2 regions of the Mycolicibacterium sp. HK-90 genome follow, and region 1 is predicted to be linked to the other one. Evidence: predicted binding sites of a transcription regulator. Region 1 holds the regulator's gene; the other holds the start of a gene.

The links. The regulator LexA, encoded in region 1, represses DNA repair genes until DNA is damaged. The targets are predictions, from matches to a motif close to CGAACANNTGTTCG.
Region 2: the regulator LexA is predicted to act here: its motif matches at 1,536-1,549, upstream of cofD (2-phospho-L-lactate transferase).

The regions. Positions count from the first base shown of each region.
Region 1 covers NZ_CP129613.1:2,623,014-2,626,424, reverse strand. The annotation lists gene nrdR (transcriptional regulator NrdR) at 1-7, opposite strand, end outside; gene QU592_RS12720 (LysM peptidoglycan-binding domain-containing protein) at 172-669, opposite strand; gene lexA (transcriptional repressor LexA) at 934-1,659, shown strand; gene QU592_RS12710 (LGFP repeat-containing protein) at 1,701-3,411, opposite strand, start outside.
Region 2 covers NZ_CP129613.1:1,853,774-1,857,184, reverse strand. The annotation lists gene QU592_RS08995 (DUF3499 domain-containing protein) at 66-482, opposite strand; gene QU592_RS08990 (metallopeptidase family protein) at 614-1,036, shown strand; gene QU592_RS08985 (WhiB family transcriptional regulator) at 1,072-1,461, opposite strand; gene cofD (2-phospho-L-lactate transferase) at 1,756-2,739, shown strand; gene QU592_RS08975 (coenzyme F420-0:L-glutamate ligase) at 2,736-3,411, shown strand, end outside.

The sequences.
Region 1 (3,411 bases):
AGTGCATCACCGCTCCTTCGTCATGCCGCCGGACAACTAGTTCGAGCGCCCTTGAGCGTACCCGCGATGCCCGCGGGAGACTCACCGCCGGGTCCAGTGGTGCGTAGGTGGTCAGGTCACCGCCGGCCAGTGTGACTGCCCGCCAGGACGATTCAACGGACATCGCGCGGCTCAGCCAACCGGGGCGAGCAGCGTCTGGCCTGCGTCGACCGCGGAGGATTCGAGCTGGTTGAGGTCGCGGATCTGCTCGACCACCTGGGAAACCGGGGCATCGGGGGCCACGCGTCGGGCCACCTGCTGCAGCGTCTCGCCCGACTTCACCTGTACCACCGCGAGCTCGGTGGGTGTGGCGGCCTCGTTCCCCATCACGCCGCCCAGCTGGGCCACCAACCCGAGCCACACCGTGATGCCGGCCGCGACCAGCGCCAACAACACCGTGGTCAACGGCGTGATGGGCCGGCTGCGATGCGATGCCCGCGACATCAGCACACCCGTTCCGCGGTAGTGGACCGCGCCACCGGCGGGCCGCGCGGGCTCCGGCCGCCGGACCCGGCGCACCGGCCGGGGCGCGCCGGAACCGAACTGGGCGCGGGCGCGGGGCGGTTGGGTCTGCGACTGGACCCGGACAGCACGGGAACGGCTATCTGCGGGGATATCGATGATCGCCATCTGACTGCCTTTCGGTGGGACGGTTTCGCTCTTGTGTTCGAATATAGTCGCTCACATGTTCGATGAATAGAACATGTGATCGAACTGTTGCGAACGATAGAGCAGGGCACCGACAAGTTCGGGCCGCCGAATCCACATCCCGGCCCAAGGAGTCGCCCCATGGCCGACTCCACGCGGTCGAATCCGCCCGACCTGCGAACCCGCGCGCAACACGCGTCGAACACATGTTTGATTAATGTTCGACCAGCGACTACATTCGGCCTCATGAGCGACGACCGCAGCAGGGACGACGGCAGCACCGACAACCCGGCCGGAACGGACGGCGCGAGTCCACGCCGTGCCGACAGCGGACTCACCGACCGGCAGCGGACCATTCTCGACGTGATCCGTGCGTCCGTGAACAGCCGCGGCTACCCGCCCAGCATCCGCGAGATCGGCGATGCGGTCGGTTTGACGTCGACGTCCTCGGTCGCCCACCAGCTGCGCACCCTGGAACGCAAGGGCTATCTGCGACGCGATCCCAACCGGCCGCGCGCGGTCGACGTGCGGGCCGCCGACGATCCGGCGGCCACTCCGTTGGTGTCCACCGATGTCGCCGGGTCCGACGCGCTACCGGAGCCGACATTCGTGCCGGTGCTCGGCCGTATCGCCGCGGGTGGCCCCATCCTGGCCGAGCAGGCCGTCGAGGATGTCTTCCCGCTCCCCCGCGAGCTGGTCGGCGAGGGCTCGCTGTTCCTGCTCAAGGTGGTGGGCGATTCGATGGTCGACGCCGCGATCTGCGATGGCGACTGGGTGGTGGTGCGCCAGCAGAGTGTGGCCGACAACGGGGACATCGTGGCGGCCATGATCGACGGTGAGGCCACCGTCAAGACCTTCAAGCGCACCCGTGGCCAGGTCTGGCTGATGCCGCACAACCCGGCCTACGACCCGATCCCGGGCAACGACGCAGCGGTGCTCGGCAAGGTCGTCACCGTCATCCGCAAGATCTGACCCGAGGATCGGACGGGTGGTGATGTCGCCCGTCCGATGACTCAGTCGGCTCGCACGAATCCGTTCGTGCGAGCGAATTCCTCGCTGGCGAACCAAATCTCGGCCACCGCGTCGTCGTACTCGCTGCTGTCGGGTGACCAGTACCGGCCGGTCTGGGTGTCGGCCTTGATCGGGTAGCCCTCCGGCGCCCGGTTCGGGTCGTCCAGAGGCAGATGGATCGCCGTGACCGCGGGCACCTCGTCGAGTTCGATCGCGGCGTGACGCCCACTGTGGGCCTCGCCGCCGTACGCCTCGGCCTCGGTGATCACCCGGGTCGGCGCCGTGTCGACGTTGTCCTGATCGCTCGCCGCCAATCCGCCCAGAGTCGCAAAGGCACTTGCCTCGCCGGCGCCGGCTCCCGGGCTGGCGAGTGCACTGGTATCGGCCAGGTCCTCGTCGGCCAACTCCGCCTCGAGGTCCCCGTCGACCTGCTCGCCCTCGGCGACCTCCTCGAAGTCGGCGTCGATGGGCGCGTCGAGGTCTTCGTCATCGGCGAAGTCGTCGTCCTCGAAATCGTCTTCGAAGTCGTCCTCTTCGAAGTCATCGTCTTCGAAGTCGCCGTCGCGGTAATCGTCGCGGTAATCGTCGAAGCCCTGCTCGGGGCCGGCCAACCGCGCGGAATCCTCCGGTGGCTCTTCGTCGTCGCCCGGTGACCCGTAGGCCCGCGCCCCGCCCTGCGGGGCGGCCCACTGACTGACCGGGATGGCCGTATCGGTCGGACCGTCGTACGGGGATGCTGCCGCCGATTCCTCGGCCGATCCGGCGAATCGCGCCGTCGCGGGCTCGCCGTACGCATCCCCGGATTGGTAGCCACCGGATTCGTCGGCGCCGCGGTCACGCCCGTACTCGTCCTGGTCGTAACCCCGCGAGCCGTAGCGGGCGTCGTCGTATCGGCCGTCGTCATAGCCTGATCCGTCGGGACCGCCGTCGTAGTCGTCGTCGAACGGGTCGTGATCGAAGTCGTCGCCGTCACCGGCCCGGCGACGGTGCCACAGGGCTGCGCCGACGATCAGGGCCGCCAGCAACAGCACCGGGACCAGGGCGATCAGCCACCACCAGCTCCAGCGCCAGGTGAAGGGCTTGTCGGCGTCGGCGCCGGCCGGTTGCTGGCCACCGGCCTGGGGCTGCTCGATTCCGGGGACCTGCAAGCCGCTCAACTCGGAGGCGAGTTTCGACGGCTCGGTGGTGAACTTGTTGTCGGCGCGGTCCCAGGAGATGGCGCCTCCGCTGAACCGCTGGGTGATGACGGTGCCGTCCTCGGTCTGGTCGGCCATCGGGGCACCGAGGGTGCCCTTTGCCCCGCCCAGCTTGTCCCAGGCCGCCTTCATCGCGCCCCGGACGATCACGGAGCCGTAGTCGGGCGTCCAGAAGATGACGGGATTGTCCGCCGCGGCGAACGTGCTGATCCGGCTGTTGGGTCCCAGCCCGCCTTCGGTCTCGCTGGCAGTCGGGAAGCCCAGGTCACCCTCGGGACCGCCGACGCTCTCGTACTTCTCCAGCAGCTGGCCGGTGATGGCGTTGGCTCCGGTGGCCGGGGTGTAGAAGATCTTGCCGCCGGCGTAGTTCTGCCCGATCCCGTCAGCACCGATCGGATACTGGTCGCCCTCCTTGGCTCCCAGCGGCCCCATCGAGCCGCCGGCCGCCCGCCGGGCCATGGCGATCGCCGCGGCCGGATCCGTCGGCACCTCGAGACCCGCCAACTGGTCGACCAGT
Region 2 (3,411 bases), 770 kb from region 1:
TCGTTGGCGCCAGCCTAGCCGTCGGGCGGCATCGACACGTTCACTACTCGTGGCCCGGTCGACGGCTAATCGGTGGGATCCGGCAACACCCGCAGGTGGCCGCGACGCCGTCCGTTGGTCTCCGCGGGACGCGCCGCCGGCGCCAGCACCGCGCCGGTGCCCACACCGGTGGACGGGTCGGAGAATCCGGCCACGACGCCACCGCGGGCCGCGCCCGGCTGGCCTTCCCGGACGGCATCGGCCAGCGCCACCAGATCGTCTTCATCGGGGTGGGCGGGCAACGGGCCGGCATGGCGGACCAGCTCCCAGCCTCGCGGAGCCGTGATGCGTCCGGCGTGGCCGACGCACAGATCCCAGGAGTGGGGCTCGGACACCGTGGCAAGAGGTCCGACCACAGCCGTGGAGTCGGAGTAGACAAAAGTCAACGTCGCCACGGCATAGTGCGGGCACCCGGGCCGGCAGCAGCGACGGGGAACATTCACGCACCAGAGATTACTTCGGACCGTCGCTGCGCGGTGCCGGACACGCGCAGCGGAGGGGCCCCCGATCCCGAACCGTTACGATCAACGCCGTGGCCCAGCGCAACCCATGGCGATCGCGCCGCGGCCGCGATATTCGCGGGCCGCTGCTTCCGCGAACGGTTCCCGGCTGGCGCAGTCGCGCCGAACGGTTCGACATGGCGGTGCTGGAATCGTATGAGCCGATCGAACGGCGGTGGGGTTCGCGACTGCGGGAACTCGACGTCGCCGTCGACGAGATTCCGCGGATGTCCCCGAAAGATCCGGACAGTGTGCAATGGCCGCCCGAGGTCATCGCCGACGGCCCGATCGCGTTGGCGAGGCTGATACCCGCCGGGGTCGACGTCAGGGGAAACTCGACCCGGGCTCGAATTGTCTTGTTCCGCAAGCCCATCGAGCGCCGGGTCAAAGGATCCGATGAGCTTGCCGACTTGCTGCATGAAATCCTGGTGGCCCAGGTGGCCACCTATCTGGGAGTCGAACCGTCAGTCATCGACCCAACGATCGACGAGGACTGACGTCGGGCGCCCGCAAGGGCGCTCAACCGTGAGCGTCAGATGATGCCGCGTTTGAGGCGGCGACGCTCCCGTTCTGACAAACCTCCCCAAATACCGAAGCGCTCATCGTGCGCGAGCGCGTACTCCAAGCAGGCATCCTTGACTTCGCAGCCCTGGCAGATGCGCTTGGCCTCGCGGGTAGACCCGCCCTTCTCCGGGAAGAACGCCTCCGGGTCGGTCTGTGCGCACAGCGCACGTTCCTGCCATTGGTCGTCCTCCGTTGCCGGATCACCATCAATGTGATCGGGTACCAAACTCAGCTGAGGGCGTCCGGCCGCCCCCTCCGGTGTCGGCCCGGCGTCGATGTGCGGTGCGTTGTCTACCGAGCCGAGTAGCCGGCTGTCAAACCGGACCACACGATCGAAATCGCCGCTCTCATAAGACATTATCCCCCGCCTCCTCACTCGGTCTCGTAGATCCTAAGTGGAGCCCCACCATTGTTCTCTGCGGTCACCCCATTCGAACATTTGATCGAATCTCGGTCCGCGACACCGGAATCGGTCACCAACCGGGAAATGACACATCTGTGATTACACACGTGTTAGCTGCCGGGGTCAAGCGCCAGGGCGCGAATTCATACCATCTCGTAATGTCAAATCGGCGCGTCGCGACATCGGCGTGTCCTGCCCGTGACGACGTCGTTTCCATCCGCGCGGCCTCAACGCCTAGGGTCGGACGTTGTGAAGATCACCGTTCTGGTCGGCGGCGTCGGAGGCGCCCGCTTTTTGCTGGGGGTACAGCACCTGTTGGGACTCGGGGCATTCGGTGGCACCGACAGCAAGCATGAACTCACCGCGATCGTGAACGTGGGCGACGACGCCTGGATGCACGGCGTCCGGATCTGCCCCGACCTCGACACCTGCATGTACACCCTGGGCGGCGGCATCGACCCGGAACGCGGCTGGGGCCATCGCAACGAAACCTGGCACGCCAAGGAAGAACTGGCCGCCTACGGCGTGCAACCCGACTGGTTCGGCCTGGGCGACCGCGACCTGGCCACCCACCTGGTGCGCACCCAGATGCTCCGAGCCGGATACCCGTTGTCGCAGGTCACCGAGGCGCTGTGCAAGCGCTGGTCCCCGGGGGCCCGGCTGCTGCCGGTCACCGACGACCGAAGCGAGACGCACGTGGTGATCACCGACCCGGAGGACGGCTCACGCCACGCGATCCACTTCCAGGAGTGGTGGGTGCGCTATCGGGCGCAGGTGCCGTCGCACAGTTTTGCGTTCGTCGGCGCAGAACAGGCAACCCCGGCCCCGGGTGTCACCGAGGCCATCGCCGACGCGGATGTCGTGTTGCTGGCACCGTCGAACCCCGTCGTGAGCATCGGGCCCATCCTGCAGATCCCCGGCATTCGCGGCGCGCTGCGCTCGACCAAGGCACCGGTGGTCGGCTACTCCCCCATCATCGATGGAAAACCGTTGCGCGGCATGGCCGATGAGTGTCTGCGCATCATCGGCGTGGAGTCCACCTCGCAGGCCGTCGGACAGCACTTCGGCGCCCGGTCGGGTACCGGACTGCTCGACGGCTGGCTGGTGCACGAGGGCGATCAGGCCGACATCGAGGGCGTGCGGGTGCGCGCCGTGCCGCTGTTGATGACCGACCCGTCGACCACCGCCGAGATGGTGCGCGCCGGACTGGACCTCGCGGACGTTGCACTGTGACCACCGCAGTGAACACTGAGCACGGCTCGGCCGACCGGGTCGAGATTCTGCCGGTACCAGGGCTTCCCGAGTTCCGGCCCGGGGACAACCTGGCCGCCGCGCTGGCGGAGGCAGCACCGTGGCTGCGCGACGGGGACGTACTCGTGGTCACCAGCAAGATCGTCTCCAAGTGCGAAGGCCGCATCGTCACCGCGCCGTCCGATCCGGAGGAGCGGGACGCCTTGCGGCGCAAGTTGATCGACGATGAGGCCGTCCGCGTGCTGGCCCGCAAGGGCCGGACCCTGATCACCGAGAACGCCATCGGTCTGGTCCAGGCCGCGGCCGGCGTCGACGGTTCCAACGTCGACTCCAACGAATTGGCCCTGTTGCCAATCGATCCCGATGGAAGCGCGGCGGCCCTGCGCGACGGCCTGCGTGCGCAGCTGGGCGTCACCGTCGCCGTGGTGATCACCGACACCATGGGCCGGGCCTGGCGTAACGGCCAGGCCGACTTCGCGATCGGGGCATCCGGACTCACCGTGCTGCACGGCTACGCGGGCGCGCGTGACCGGCACGGCAACGAGCTGCTGGTCACCGAGGTGGCCGTGGCCGACGAGATCGCCGCCGCAGCCGATCTGGTGAAGGGCAAGCTCACCGCGATCCCGGTGGCGGTGGTCCGCGGGCTCGACCTGC